One region of the Janthinobacterium woesei genome, then DNA from elsewhere that is predicted to be linked to it. Evidence: predicted binding sites of a transcription regulator. Region 1 holds the regulator's gene; the other holds the start of a gene.
The links. Region 1 encodes FNR, which switches genes on or off when oxygen is low (the NO sensors DNR and NnrR bind a similar motif). Its sites were predicted from a motif close to TTGATNNNNATCAA; they were not measured.
Positions count from the first base shown of each region.

Region 1 (7,576 bases):
ATCCTGAAATTCATGATCGTCTCGCTGTCGTTCTACGGCATCGCCACCTTCGAAGGTCCGATGATGTCGATCAAGACCATCAATTCGCTGTCGCACTACACCGACTGGACTGTTGCCCACGTGCATGCGGGCGCCCTGGGCTGGGTCGGCTTCATCACCATGGGTTCGATCTACTACCTGCTGCCGCGCCTGGCGGGCCGCACGCAGATGCACAGCACGCGCCTGGTCGACGTGCACTTCTGGGTGGCCACCATCGGCATCGTGCTGTATATCGCCGCCATGTGGATCGCCGGCGTGATGCAGGGCCTGATGTGGCGCGCAGTCAACCCGGACGGCACCCTGACCTACACCTTCGTCGAAGGCGTGAAAGCCACGTATCCGTACTACGTGGTGCGCGTCGGCGGCGGCCTGCTGTACCTGGCCGGCATGTGCGTCATGGGCTACAACACCTGGATGACCTTGCGCGGCAGCAAATTGCCCGTCGCCCGCATCCCGGAACTGAACGCGGCGCACGCCTGATAGGAGCGAAAGCAAATGAAATTTTCACATGCATGGATTGAAAAAAACCCCTGGCTGCTGATCGCCCTGGTCACGGTAGTGATCAGCATCGGCGGCGCTGTCGAGATCGTTCCCCTGTTCTTCCAGAAGAGCACCACGGAACCCATCGCCGGCTTGAAGCCATACTCGCCGCTGCGCCTAGCGGGGCGCGACATTTATGTGCGCGAAGGCTGCTACAACTGCCACTCGCAGATGATACGTCCGCTGCGCGCGGAAACGGAGCGCTATGGCCATTATTCGGTGGCCGGCGAGTTCGTGTATGACCGGCCGTTCCAGTGGGGTTCCAAGCGCACGGGGCCCGACCTGGCCCGCGTGGGCGCGCGCTACAGCGATGAATGGCACCGCACGCACTTGAACAACCCGCGCGACGTGGTGCCCGAGTCGAACATGCCGTCCTACCCGTGGCTGGCGAAAGCCAGGCTGGTGCCCGACGAGATCATGCCGAAGATGCGCGCGCTGCGCCGCCTGGGCGATCCGTACAGCGACGCGGAAATCGCCGCCGCACCGGCCCAGCTGCAAGACAAGACGGAAGAAGACGCCCTGGTTGCCTATCTGCAAGGCCTCGGTACATTAATCAAGACAAGGAATTAGCATGGCAATCGACAACCTGTTTGACAGCGCCAGCAGCGTCATGACGGTAGTTTCCTTTACAACCTTCATGGGCATCCTGTGGTGGACGTTCAGCCGCAGCAATAGCGACTTCGACGCGGCGGCGCACCTGCCGTTCGCCGACGACGCGCTGGACCAGCCGGCTGCGGCCGCGCCAGTGCCAGAAAAGGAGCGCAACCATGGCTGACTTTACCAGCGGTTTCTGGAATATCTACATCATCGTGCTGTCCCTGCTGGGCATCATCGGCTGCGGCGTGCTGCTGTACTCGCAGTCGAAGGTCACGCTGATCCCTGGCGCGCCCACCGACGGCACCACGGGCCACGTCTGGGACGAGGACTTGAAGGAACTCAACACGCCCATGCCGCGCTGGTGGATGTGGCTGTTCTACATCACCATCGTCTTCGCACTGGCCTATCTGTACCTGTATCCGGGCCTGGGCAACTACGCCGGTAGCCTGGGCTGGAAATCGACGGGCCAGTACGCAGAAGAGCTGAAAAAGGCGGAAGCCGACTACGGCCCCCTGTTCAACAAGTATCTGGGCCAGGACTTGAAGACGGTGGCCGCCGATCCGCAGGCGCAAGCCATCGGCCAGCGCCTGTTCCTCACCTATTGCGCGCAATGCCACGGTTCGGATGCGCGCGGCAACAAGGGCTTCCCCAACCTGACCGACAAGGATTGGCTGTATGGCGGCGAACCAGACGTCATCAAGACCACCATCCTGCATGGCCGCAATGGCCAGATGCCGCCGATGGGTGCCGCCCTGGGCTCGGAAAAGGATGTCGAGAACGTGGCCCATTATGTGCTGAGCCTGTCCGGTTCCACCGCCGACCCCGTCAAGTCGGTGCTGGGCAAGGCCAAGTTCGGCGCCTGCATGGCTTGCCACGGTGCGGACGCCAAGGGCAACCAGATGCTCGGCGCGCCCAACCTGACGGACAAGACCTGGCTGTATGGCGGCAGCGCCGATACCATTATGGAAACCATCCGCAAGGGGCGCAGCAACACCATGCCGGCCTTTAACGATTTCCTTGGGGAATCAAAAGTGCATGTGCTGTCGGCCTATGTCTGGAGCCTGTCGAATCCCCAGGCGCCCGTGAAATGATGTGATGGAACCTCAAGTCATCCAGATGTATGCGGCCCGCGAGCAGATCTACCCTCGCGAGGCCAAAGGACGCTACGCTACCTGGCGATGGGTATGCGTCTGGCTTACCCAGCTGGCGTTCTACGGCTTGCCGTGGTTGACCTGGAATGGCAGGCAAGCCCTGCTGTTCGATTTGACCACGCGCAAGTTCTACATTTTCGGCGTCGTGCTGTGGCCGCAGGATTTCATCTACCTGGCGGCCCTGCTGATCATCTGTGCGTATTTACTGTTCCTCGTCACGGCCATTGCCGGGCGGGTGTGGTGCGGCTTTTCCTGCCCGCAAACGGTGTACACGGAAATCTTCCTGTGGGTCGAACGCAAGATCGAAGGCACGCGCAGTGCCCGCATGGCCCTCGACAAGCAGGGTCCGTCGCTGCACAAGGCAGCTAAGAAGACGGCCAAGCACCTGGCGTGGGGCGCCATCGCCCTGTGGACGGGCTTTACCTTCGTTGGCTACTTCACGCCCATCAAGGAACTGGCGCACGCGGTCACCACCTTGAATTTCGGTCCCTGGGAATGGTTCTGGGTCTTGTTCTACAGCCTGGCAACCTACGGCAACGCGGGCTGGCTGCGCGAGCAGGTGTGCAAATACATGTGCCCCTACGCGCGTTTCCAGAGCGCCATGTTCGACCAGGATACCCTGATCATCACCTACGATGCCAAGCGGGGCGAACCGCGCGGCGCGCTGAGCAAGAAAGCCGGCAACAACGACAAGCTGGGCGACTGCATCGACTGCACCCTGTGCGTGCAAGTGTGTCCGACTGGCATCGATATCCGCAACGGCCTGCAGTATGAATGCATCGGCTGCGCCGCCTGCGTGGACGCCTGCAACAGCGTGATGGACAAGGTCGACCGGCCACGCGGCCTGGTACGCTACAGTACCGACCACGCGCTGGAAAACAACTTCAATGCGCAGCAGATCCGCCAGCGCGCCATGCGCCCGCGCGTACTGATCTATTCCGCCATCCTGGCCCTGATCATCATCGCCGTGGCGACCTCGCTGTTCCTGCGCACGCCGCTGAAAATGGACGTCATCCGCGACCGTGGCTCGATGGGACGCGAAGTGGAAGATGGCATGATCGAAAACGTCTACCGCCTGCAGATCATGAATACCTCGGAGCAGCGCCAGCACTTCAGGATCAGCGTTGCCGGCTTGCCCGGCCTGGCCCTGCTGACGCGCGATGAAGTTACCCTGCAGCCGACCGAAACGCTGGGCTGGCCCATCCGCCTGCGCGTGCCGCACGGCGTCGGGGAAAAGGGTTCGAACAAGATCAGCATCGAGCTGCAATCGCTGGACGATCCATCGCTGCATGTGCGCGAAAGCGCCGTGTTCATCGTGCCGCGCTAACAAGGAAAGGCGTGTTTTTGAGGGCTGACCCCAGAATATGCCGCCACAAGGAGAAATAGCATGTCGGAAAGTATCAAGCTGCAAGCCCCCGTGGAACCCTGGTACAAGCACCGCTGGCCGTGGCTGCTGATGGTGGGGCCCGGGCTGTCCGTCATCGTCGGCAGCTTCATGGGCTATATCGCGTTTACGCAGCCGGACGCGCTGGTGGTGGGCGACTATTACAAGCAGGGCAAGGCGATCAACCAGGACTTGCGGCGCGATACGGCCGCCAGCAACCTGGCCATGTCGACCAGCCTGACCTATGATGTAGCTGCAGCGCGCCTGACCGGTTCCGTGCAAAGCTTCGGCAAGGCTTACCCGGCGCCTTTGCTGCTGCACCTGGCGCATGCCACCTTGCCCGAAAAGGATATCAAGCTGCTGGTGCAGCCCGATGCGGCCGGCAACTTTTCGGTGGCGCTGCCGATGTTAGAGCGCAGCCGCTGGCAAGTGCTGGTGGAAAACAACGCGCGCGAATGGCGCTTGTCAGGCATCTGGACCTGGCCTTTGCAGCGCAGCATCGCGCTGCATGCGGATGAAGAACTATAAGGTACAGCACCGTTATTATTTGCAGGTGTCCGTGCCGGCCGTAATGGCCTTCAATTTTGCTGGCTGCAGGATTTCAATCTCGCGGTTCGACACGCGCAGCCAGCCTTCTTTCTTGAACTTCGACAATAAGCGGCTGACGCTTTCGATGGTCAAGCCCAGGTAATTGCCAATTTCCTCGCGCGACATGCGCAGCTGGAAGTTGCTGCCCGAATAGCCGCGTGCCTCGTAGCGCGAGGCCAGGTTGACGATGAAGGCGGCAAAGCGCTGCGTCGCCTGCATATTGCCCAGCAACAGCATGACGCTTTGCTCGCGCGTGATTTCCTGGCTCATCATGCGGTGGAAATGGCGCAGCAGGGTCGGTATACTGCCCAGCAATTGTTCCAGGCTGGAAAACGGAATTTCACACACTTCGCTGTCTTCCAGCGCCACCGCGTTGCAATGGTGGCGGTCGGCGCTGATGGCGTCCATGCCCAGCAATTCGCCAGCCATCTGGAAACCCGTCACCTGCTCGTCGCCGCCCGGATTGATCTGGTACGTCTTGAAGTGGCCCAAACGGATCGCGTACAGGTTCTGGAACGAATCGCCGATGCGGAACAGCAAGGCGCCACGCGCGACCTTGCGGCGCCGGCCGATGATCTGGTCCAGCCGGTCCATATCACCCACATCGAGCCCCATCGGCAGGCACAATTGATGCATGCTGCACGTCGAGCATCGGGCACGCAACGCCTCCACGGTCACTGCGGGCAAGGCTGGAGAGAGTAGCGCTTCTGTCATGTCAGTACCTTTTATAAAATGCAATAACAAGTTTACTGCATAGTGCGTTGCCATGTGCCAATTTCGCGGAAATTCACCGCAATTCGCCCTAATTTCGCTGAATAAACGACGTTCTGCATTTAATTTTATGCCGACATCCTCTAAAGCCTGCTCCACAGCGCAAAATTACACGCCCCACGCTTGCCAAGTTGATGTATTGATAGGAAAATTCCTGACAGCATTATCTGCCGCCTGTACCGCCCGGTACTCAAAAGGAAATCATGAAGCCTCTCGGCATTAAAGCAAAAGTCGCGCTGGCCACCAGCCTGACCTCGATCGCCATGATCGCCCTGGTGACGATGGTCCAGGTGAAACACATGCGCGACGATTTCACGCAAGTCTTGCTGAGCCAGCAAACGGCGCTGATCGAGCGCACGGCCGAAGAACTCGATGACAAGCTGGCCATGCTGCTCGACATCATCACCCAGACCGCGCGCCACCAGCCACCCGCCCTGATGGATGACCCGGCGCAATTGCGCCACTACTACACGCAGCGCGCCATGCTGGCCCTGTTCGACGACGTGCTGGTGCTCGATACGCAGGGCAAGGTGGTCGCCGACGTGCCCGAAGTGCAGGGGCGCAACGGCACGGACGTGGCCGACCGCGCATACTTCCAGACGGTGATGCGCACGAAAAAAGCCATGATCACCGAGCCGATGCTGGGCAAGACCAGCCATTTGCCCATCGTGCAGATGGTCGCCCCCGTGCTCGACAAGGATGGCGAGGTGGCCGGCATCGTGATCGGCGTGCTGCGCCTGTACAAGGACAATATGCTCGGCCATTTGCGCACGGCCAAGGTGGGCAAGAGCGGCTATTTCTTCATCCTCACGCGCGAGGCCGTGCCGCGCTACGTGCTACACCCGGATGCCAGCCGGCTGCTGCAGCCGCGCGCGCCCAACGCCAACCAGATCACCACGCAGTTGCTCAAGGATGGTGGCGAAGGCAGCATGGTCAGCACCAACAGCGGTGGCACCACGGCCGTCAACAGCTTCAAGCGACTGAAATCCGTGAACTGGCTGCTGGCCGCCTCGCTGCCCGTGACCGACGCGTTTGAACCGTTCAACGGCGTGCTGTACCGGCTGGTGCTGTGGAGCATCTGCGCTTCGCTGCTGGCCGCTGCCGTGCTGGCCTGGCTGACCGTACGGCTGCTGTCGCCGCTGGTGCGCCTGCGCAATACCTTGCTGTCGCTGCGCGCTTCCGGCAGCCGCTTCACGCCCGTGCCGGTGCTGCAGCGCGACGAAATCGGCGAGCTGACGGAAGCGTTCAACGGCCTGATGAGCGAACGCGACCGGCTGCAGCAGGAGCTCGAGGCGCGCGCGGCAGAGCTGGAGCGGGAACGCGACCGGGCCGAGGCGGCGAACCGCGCCAAGAGCGATTTCGTGGCCAACATGAGCCATGAAATCCGCACGCCCCTGAACGCCGTGCTGGGCATGGTGTATCTGCTGGGAAATACCAAGCTCAACACCGAGCAGCGCAAGTATCTGACCATGGTACGCGTGGCGGGCCAGTCGCTATTGGGCATCCTCAACGATGTGCTCGATTTTTCCAAGATCGAGGCGCGCCGCATGGATCTCTCGCCCGTCGAGTTCGACCTCGATGAAGTCATGAATACGCTGGCAACGACGATGACCATGAATGCCGGCGAGAAAGAACTGGAACTGGCCATCGCCGTCGAACCGGACGTGCCGCGCCGCCTGGTGGGCGACGCCCAGCGCTTGCAGCAGATCCTCGTCAACCTGGCCGGCAATGCCATCAAATTTACCGGCAGCGGCGAAGTGGTGGTGGCCGTCAGCCTGGCCGAAAGCAAGCACGGGCGCGCCTGGCTGCGCTTCGAAGTGCGCGACACGGGCATCGGCATGACGGCCCAGCAGCAGGCCCAGCTGTTTACGGCCTTTTCGCAGGGCGATCAAAGCATTACGCGGCGCTTCGGCGGCACCGGGCTGGGCCTGGCCATCAGCAAGCACCTGATCCACATGATGGGCGGCGAGATCGCCGTGGCCAGCAGCGAGGGCAAGGGCAGCCGCTTCTGGTTCAGCGTGCCGTTCGAGGTGCTCGAACAGCCGGCCGGGGCGCGCCGCACGCCGGCCCTGGGTCCGCTGCGCCTGCTCGTGGCCGATGACAACCGCACCACGCGCGAGCTGATCGTCAAGCTGATCCACGCCTGGGGCTGGAGTGCCGATGAAGTGGACTCCGGCTTTGCCGCCATCGAGCTGTACCGCGAGCGCCTGGCCCAGCAGCAGCCCTACGACGTGGTGCTGGCCGACTGGCACATGCCCGTGATGGACGGCCTGGCCACGGCCAAGGCCATCCGCCAGGCCGCTGCCGGCCAGCGCCAACCCATCGTGGTGATGGTCAACGCCTTCGCGCGCAATCGCCTGGAAGAAATTTCCAGCGCGGCCGAGGCCGATGTCGTCCTGATGAAGCCGATCACCGGGTCGAGCCTGTTCGACGCCCTGCACCAGGCGCTCATCGCCAAGGAGGAGGTGGGCGGCGAGCAGCGCATGCTGCAGCCGCCGCTGGGCAC
Region 1 covers NZ_JBNYXW010000003.1:269,682-277,257, reverse strand. The annotation lists gene ccoN (cytochrome-c oxidase, cbb3-type subunit I) at 1-519, shown strand, start outside; gene ccoO (cytochrome-c oxidase, cbb3-type subunit II) at 535-1,149, shown strand; gene ACQ4W6_RS04580 (cbb3-type cytochrome oxidase subunit 3) at 1,151-1,354, shown strand; gene ccoP (cytochrome-c oxidase, cbb3-type subunit III) at 1,347-2,267, shown strand; gene ccoG (cytochrome c oxidase accessory protein CcoG) at 2,272-3,654, shown strand; gene ACQ4W6_RS04565 (FixH family protein) at 3,715-4,239, shown strand; gene fnr (fumarate/nitrate reduction transcriptional regulator Fnr) at 4,255-5,013, opposite strand; gene ACQ4W6_RS04555 (HAMP domain-containing sensor histidine kinase) at 5,274-7,576, shown strand, end outside.

Region 2 (7,576 bases), on a different contig from region 1:
GGAGTCGCTGCGCTTGCTGGGCGAGTGATTGGCCGGGCGCGGCCTTGGCCTCTTGCTTGTTACAGTTCGATGGGCGCGACTTGCGTGCCGATATCGGGCGCCGAGTAATGCACGCTGAAATACACGAAGGCTGCGATATTGAGGGCAACGCTGATCCAGAACTGGACCTGGAACGAGCGCTTGCTGGACTTGTGGCGCAGCCATTGCTGCGCCAGCACGGCGCCGGGCCAGCCGCAGAGCAGTCCCAGCAGCAGCAAGGTGCGTTCCGAGGTGCGCCAGCGGCCCTCTTTGGCTGCCGACTTGTCGATTGCATAGGCGACGAAACAGCCCAGGCTCAGCACGCCATAGGCGAGGGCGACGAGGACGGGAATATGGAAAAAGAAGGTCGTCAGTAAATACAGTAAAGCAAACAGCAGGATGGACAGGTAGGGCATATTGTGTGATGTGTGTGCTTGATGGGATGGCGCGGCCATCCAGAAGTGATCAATACAGCCAATGAATCCAGCCGATTAGAAAAGGCAGCCTTGCGCCGTATCAATATGCACGGCGCGGCGCCTGGCGTGGCCCGTCTTGAGGGCTTCGCGGTCGCTGGACAGGGCGATGCCTTCCAATGCCAGCAAGGTTTCCTTGGCATGCAGGCCGCCCGCAAAGCCCGTCAGCTCGCCCGTGGCGCCGATGACCCGGTGGCAGGGGGCGATGATGGAGATGGGATTCTTGCCGTTCGCCGCGCCTACGGCGCGCACGGCGGCGGGGCGTTTGATCTGGCGCGCGATCTCGCCATAGCTGCGCGTCTGGCCGTACGGTATCGTCAGCAGCGCCCGCCAGACTTCCTGCTGGAAGGCGGTGCCGGCAAAATCGAGTGGTAGGTCGAATTGCTGACGCGTGCCGGCGAAATACTCAGCCAGCTGTTTTGCAGTGTCTTGCAGCACGGCGCAGCCGTCATCGACGCGCATCTCGCCCAGGCGCACGCGGTTCGGCTTGTCGTTTTCCCACAGGATGGCGGCCAGGGCCGCGCCGCGCGCCACCAGGGTCAGCTCGCCCACGGGCGAGGGCACTACCATACAAACGGTTTCCATGGTTATTCCTTGTACGCGCCGCCGTGGCGACTGCCGTGGCAAATTCGATAGCGCCAGTTTAGCAGGATGGCGCGGGGTATGGCAGTGCGCTGCACATTGCGCGTAGGATAGAGTTTTTTGGCATGGAGAATCGGCGTTGAAGACCATCCACACCTACGCAGCCATCCGCGCGATTGCCGTGCGGCTGGTACAGGAACGCTATCCCACGGCCGTGGCGGCCATCATCGGCGGCTCGTTTGCCAGCGGCCGCCAGACGGCCAGTTCCGATATCGACTTGCTGCTGCTGTTCGACCATATCGACTGCGCCTGGCGTTCCACCATCGTCGCCGAAGGGCGCACGGTGGAATTGTTCGCGCATGACTTGGCCACGTTCACTTATTTCTGCCGTGAAATAGACGCACCCGGCGGCACGGCGCCGCTGGCGCGTATGCTGCTGGAAGGGGAAAACATCGTCGCGCCCACTCCAGCGTACGCGCAGTTGCTTGCGCTGGCGCAAGCCATTGACGCAGCCGGGCCACCAGTGCTGGCGTTGGAGGCCTTGCAGCGGCGCCGCTATGCCATCACCACCTTGCTGGAAGACCTGGTCGATAGCCGGCAGCCGGGCGAAGCGCTGGCCGTGGCCTGCCAGCTGTATGCCATGCTGTCCGACCTGCATTTGCGCGCCGCCGGCCAGTGGAGCGGCGGCGGCAAGCACCTGTTTCGCCGCCTGCAGGCGTTTGACGCCGCCATCGCGGTGCAGCTCGACGGGGCGCTGCGCCTGGTGGCCAGCGATTTGGCTGCCGGCCAGCTTGCGTTTGAACAAGTAGCCGCCGCCGTGCTGGAGCCAGTCGGCGGTCCCTTGCTCGAAGGATACTGCCTGCGGGCGCCCGCGCACTGGCGCAGCGCACCGGCCGCTTGACACGCCGCGCGTGAGGGCAGGATCGGCGTCGATGGCAGGCAGGTGCCAGCGGCATGCCGGCGGGGCTTCTGCGATAATGCAGGCGCTGATAAAATATTTTCCTCATTGAAAGAAATGCATGCGTACATGGATAGCCTGTGCAGGATGGTGGTGCGTCGTCTCGCTGGGCCATGCCCAGGAGCACGTGCCGCCGCCGGCTGTTCCCGCGCCGCAGCAAAGCACCCGCGTGCCGGCCACGACCGACGCTGTGCCGCCACCGGCCGCCGTGGCTGCCCCTGCACCCGCGTCCGAGGCGCAGCTGCAGTCCTCGCAAACGGTGACGATCACGGCCAACAGCGATGTGAAGCCGCCGCGCGTGCGCTTCACGCCATACCGTGAAAGCTATCTGACAGCCAGGAAAGTGTGGCAAGTGTCGAGCGGTAATGTGGTCATGGCCTTGCGCCTGATCCCCGCCAAGCTCAGCGCTTCCATCGACGATGTGCGCGTGGCCCTGCAAGGCAATGGCGCGCCGATACCCATCAAGGTGTCGGAGGGCGGGGTGTTTGTCGTACCCCTGAATGACGATATCGCCGCGCAAGATGGCAGCTTTCTGGTCAACAAGGGACCAGGAGAATTGACGGCGAACATCGTCATCCAGCCTTCGGTGGCGCGCGACGCATGGAATGTGACGCGCATCGGCCAGGTTTTGAAGGATGCCAGGCGCGCCGTGCGGGCCATCACGCCGTGGTACAAGCGGCCCTTCGCCAACGAGGTGCAGTCACTGGCTTTTTGCGCGGCCGAGACGGGCAGCGCGCTGCACCTGATGGATGGCGAGCAATTGATCGCCACCCTGCCCATGAACGAGCCGGCCGTCAACGACATCAATCAAGCCGTGTTTTGCAAGATTTTCGATGGCGAAGATAAATACCCGGGACACTACCGCGTCGTCCTGCCCGAGCAAGCCACGGTCTTGCTGCTGTAAGCTCAGCTTAGCTGGGCTGGCGCTGCAGTAGCTCCAGCGCTGCCGCCAGGGCCAGGTCCATGGTGGCCTGGTGAAAAATCAGCCATTGCGGCAACAGCGACAGGGCATGGCGTCCCTGCGCCACGTCGCCTTCATCGACGGCGGCCCAGGCATGGTGCAAGCCGCTCAGCACGCGCGCATGCTGTTCGCGGTGGTTCGCCAGCGAAGGAAAGCCTATGTCCTCCATCAACGCTTCCTCCTCGCGAAAATCGCGCTCGACCGCCGCGACCAGGTCGCGAAATGCCACGCTAAAATCGTGGTCGCCCAATTGCGACAGCCGCGCCAGCGCCATGAACAGCGCTTCATGCGCCTCGTCGATGGCAGGCACGCCCAGCGCCATCTCCTCTTTCCACTGCGAATCGTGCATGCCGATCCTCCCCGTTAAGCCCGTTCCGATGCGAAGCGGGCTGTTTCAGTGTGGGCGCAGCGAAGGTGGAAATCCATGACCTGGATCAAGAGTGTGGTGAAGAGGGAGGGGGAGTAGAAGGAAAGGCAAAAGGGCAGCGAACAAAGCCCTTTCCGCCAGAAAGCGGTTTGAACGGTGCAACCCGTTACCGAGTGCCGCTGAAAAACGTTGCTGGCAAGGCGTCTTTGACGCAGACAGTACGCTAGTACGGCAAGTCAAAGCAACGCAGCCAGCGATGTTTCTCAGCCGCGCGTATTATATTAGTATCAATGCTTGGGCCAGCGAGCCCACAAGGCTTGCGCATCGACATTCGGCACTTGCATTTGCTGGCCGGCTGACGTCTGCATGGCATCCCTCAGCACGAGGGGGGCCAGCAACAGGGCCGACAGGGCAAGGCAGGCCAGCACTTTGAGCGTCAACATGGTCGTCTCCTGATGAGCCGGTGGCGGCGCGGGGATGCGGCGCCTGCCGGTCACTTCAATCGCGTACTCATATATTTACTACCATGTTTGCAGTTTAGCCCACTTGGTCCTAACTTCAACTCATTGCTGTGATGCATTGCACCAGTTTGGCTGCCCACGGCATGTCAGGCGGCTCAATACACATCGCGCCGGTAGCGCCGGGCCGCCAGCAGGGCGTCGAGTCCCGCCTGGCCCAGCACTTCTTGCAGCACAGCATCGATTCCTGCCGCCATGCCCTGCAGGCTGCCGCATACATACACGATGGCGCCCTGTTGCAGCCAGTCGCGCAGTTCGCCGCTGCAGGCGCGCAGGCGCTCCTGCACGTATTCGCGCTGGACACCATCAGCGCCATCGCGCGAGAGGACGCGGTCCAGGCGCGCTAGGTGGCCATCGGCCAGCCAGCCTTCCAGTTCGGCGCCGCAGATGCTGTCCACGCTTTGCTGGCGTTCGCCAAACAGCAGCCAGTTGCGGCCCAGTCCCGCCTGCTGGCGCGCGCGCAAGTGCGAACGCAGGCCGGCCAGGCCGGAACCGTTGCCGATGTAAATGCAGGGCACCTGCGCCAGGGCTGGCGCGAAGGCAGGATTGGCTTGCAGGCGCAGGCGGATGGTGGCGCCCAGCGGCGCGAAGCGCGTCAGCCAGCCCGAGGCCAGGCCACGGCCTTCGTTGCTTGCGCCCGCATGGCGCTCCTGGCGCACCAGCAACTGCAACTCCCCATCCGATGGCAGCGAGGCGATCGAGTAGCTGCGCGGCGCATGCACCGGTTGCGCGTCAGTGCCATCGGCATTGCACGCGATGATTTCAGCGATCGCGCCCGCTTCCCATATTGCGCCTGCCGGGCCGGCCAGGGCGATTTCATACAGTTCGCCGCCGACGCTGCCCGGGTTGAGCAGCACGCGGCGCGTCAGGCGCCAGTCGGCATACGCCGCTGTTTCCTGCACGCCGATGGCGTCGATGGCGCTGCCGCTGCAGCGCGCCAGCGCTTGCGACCAGTCGGCCAGCGCTTGTACGTCATGCTTGTCGACTTCGATCAGCGGGAACAAAGGCGTCGCGCCCAGTGCGCGCAACTGGCGTTCCAGTGCATGGCCAAAGCCGCAGAACTCGCTGTAATGGCGGTCGCCCAGGGCCAGCATGCCCACTTCCAGGCCCGCCAGCGGCGTGCCTGCCGTTTGCTGCAACAGGCGCGCGAAGCGCCGCGTGCCGTCCGGCGCCTCGCCTTCGCCAAAGGTGCTGGCGACGATCAGGGCCCGTGCATACTGGCGCAATTGCGCGGGATCAAACTGCTCCAGCGACTGCACGTCGACGGCGACGCTCGCCTGCTGCAGGGCGCGCGCGCTTTCCAGGGCCAGGCGCTCGGCCTGACCCGACTGGCTGGCGTAGGCCACCAGGGGTGGGCAAGCCCGTGGCCGTCTTGCCCGGCGCGTTGGCGCCCAGCATGGCGCGCTGCGCCTGCACAGAGCGTTTCGCCTTGCGGCGGCCCAGGTACAGCATCCAGCCCGTGATGGCGAACAGGGGCAAGCCCAGGCTAGCCAAGGTGACGATGATGCGGCCCGGCAAGCCAAAATACGTGCCCATGTGCAGCGGATAAATGATGTTGACCAGGCGCGAGCCCAGCGCCTGCTGGCCGTGCGGTGCGTTTTCCGTGATGCTGCCGTGGCTCGGCAGCAGGGACATGCGGCTGCGCCCCCGCTCGTGCGGCGCATCGCTGGCCAGCCAGGTCACTTGCACGGCTTCGCCAGGGCGCGTCGGCATGCGCGCGCTAGCCTGGGTCCAGCCAGCGGCGTGTTGTTGGAAGGCATTCCAGGCCAGGCCGATATCGACGCCTGGTGCCGGTTCCTGGGCGCCCCCTTTTTTCGGCGGCACTTGCGCCACGCGCGGCGGCTTGCCGGCCCAGGCGTCGATATGGTCGCGCACCACGTCATAGCTCCAGTAGATGCCCGTCAAGGTCAGCGCCACGTAGACAAGCAGGCACCAGGTGTCGGCCACGGCGTGCAAATTCCACAGCAAGGAGCGGCCTTTCAGGGCTGGATCGAACGTCAGCCAGGTGCGCCAGTCCAGCGGGCGACGCGGCCAGCGCAAATACAGGCCAGACAATGCCAGTCCCAGCAGGCACAGCGCCAGCACACCCGCAACTTGCCGGCCCGGATCGCGCGGCAGCAGCAGCCAGCGGTGCAAGGATTCCATCCACTCGAAAAAGCCGGCACCGGCCAGCGCCGGCTGGGTGGCGCCCGTGTACGGGTGCAGGTAGAGCGATTCACCGCGCCTCTGGCCCGCTTTTGGCGCGAAGAACAGGCGCGGCGCAGCGCCCGCCTGCGCATACATGGTGATGGAGGCCACGCGCTGGCCGTGTTCCTTTGCTGCGATGCGGCTCAACTGTGCCGGCGTCAGTGGGGCGCGTGTTTCCACGGCGACATGGCGCACGCCGGGATTCATCACATCGAGCAATTCCTCCTTGAAGGCCAGGGTGGCGCCGCTCAGACCGATGATTACCCGCACCGTGCCGGCCGTGATGCCGATGAACCAGTGCAATTGAAACCACACCTGCTTCCAGCGTCAGTGCCAGCGCCGCAGTGCGGGGGCGGCGGCAAGCTGGCGCTACTGGCGGGTGTCCGGCGCCTCGTCGACGGTGGCGCGCGGCAGGGGCAGGGAGGAAGAGGTGGTCATGGCAGGGCAGGGCAGGGAAGAGAGAAGGCGGACATAGTATCGCAAACGAGAATCATTCGCAAATACTGTCTGGGTAGGCATGTCTGGCGCAAAACCGCCACGCAAGACAAATTGATAATTTACATCGCAGTGAAATTGTGTAAAAATGAAAATCATTCTCATTCGTAGTCATGCGTTTTGACCACGCCTGCTTGATCATGAAACCTTGATCATGAAACCTTAATACAAGCTGACCCACTTGGCAGGCAAGTTCGGCAGTCCTTTTCCTCGTTGCCCGTGTCCACCATTTCTCCTTCCCCCGACGTTTTTAGCGACCTCTACAGTAGCCATCATGGCTGGGCATTGCTGACGGCCACGCAATCGGCCTCGGTCCTGGAAGGGGGGCGGGTGGCGCATGTGCCGCGTCACAGCCTGTCGCTGTGGAGACGCTACGGTCTTTCGCCCGCCCCGGGTTCCGCGCATGACGGCACCGTGGCGGTTCCAGTTTTGCAGTCCCATTCAACACCGAGCCAGCCAGGCGCCAGTGCGCAATAGCCAGCCAACTTGTTCCCATCCGATAGATTGAAAGATAACGATGACATTGAAAGACAAAGCGGGGGCCACCATCCGCAGCCGCAAGCACCAGATGACGTCCACACCGCGCCTGCACGGCACGGCACTGGCCGCTTTTGCCACCCTGGCCATGCCGCTGGCGCTGCACGCGCAAACGGTCGACAAGCCGCAACAGTTGCAGGAAGTCAAGGTGGTGGTCACGGCTGAGCGCTTGATCCAGACGCCGATCAAATCGGCGAACGACAAGCTGACCGCGCCTTTGCTCGATACACCAAAATCGGTGACCGTGATTCCTGCCGAAATCATTGCGCAAACGGGCGCCGTTTCGCTGACGGATGCGCTGCGCACCGTGCCGGGCATCACCATCGGCGCCGGCGAAGGCGGCAACCCCGTGGGCGATAATCTGTTCATCCGCGGCTATAACGCGCAAACGGACACGTATATCGATGGCATCCGCGACACGGGCTCGCAATCGCGTGAAATCTTTGCGTTGGAACAAGTCGAAGTGGTCAAGGGGCCGAA
Region 2 covers NZ_JBNYXW010000002.1:35,776-43,351, forward strand. The annotation lists gene ACQ4W6_RS01950 (hypothetical protein) at 1-28, shown strand, start outside; gene ACQ4W6_RS01955 (DUF1294 domain-containing protein) at 60-434, opposite strand; gene ACQ4W6_RS01960 (methylated-DNA--[protein]-cysteine S-methyltransferase) at 510-1,076, opposite strand; gene ACQ4W6_RS01965 (nucleotidyltransferase domain-containing protein) at 1,213-1,974, shown strand; gene ACQ4W6_RS01970 (hypothetical protein) at 2,093-2,935, shown strand; gene ACQ4W6_RS01975 (bacteriohemerythrin) at 2,943-3,341, opposite strand; gene ACQ4W6_RS01980 (hypothetical protein) at 3,647-3,802, opposite strand; gene ACQ4W6_RS01985 (sulfite reductase subunit alpha) at 3,976-5,223, opposite strand; gene ACQ4W6_RS01990 (PepSY-associated TM helix domain-containing protein) at 5,114-6,379, opposite strand; gene ACQ4W6_RS01995 (TonB-dependent receptor) at 7,077-7,576, shown strand, end outside.
Region 2: ACQ4W6_RS01975 (bacteriohemerythrin) is a predicted target of FNR. The motif match lies at 3,417-3,430, and genes of this name have one in related genera.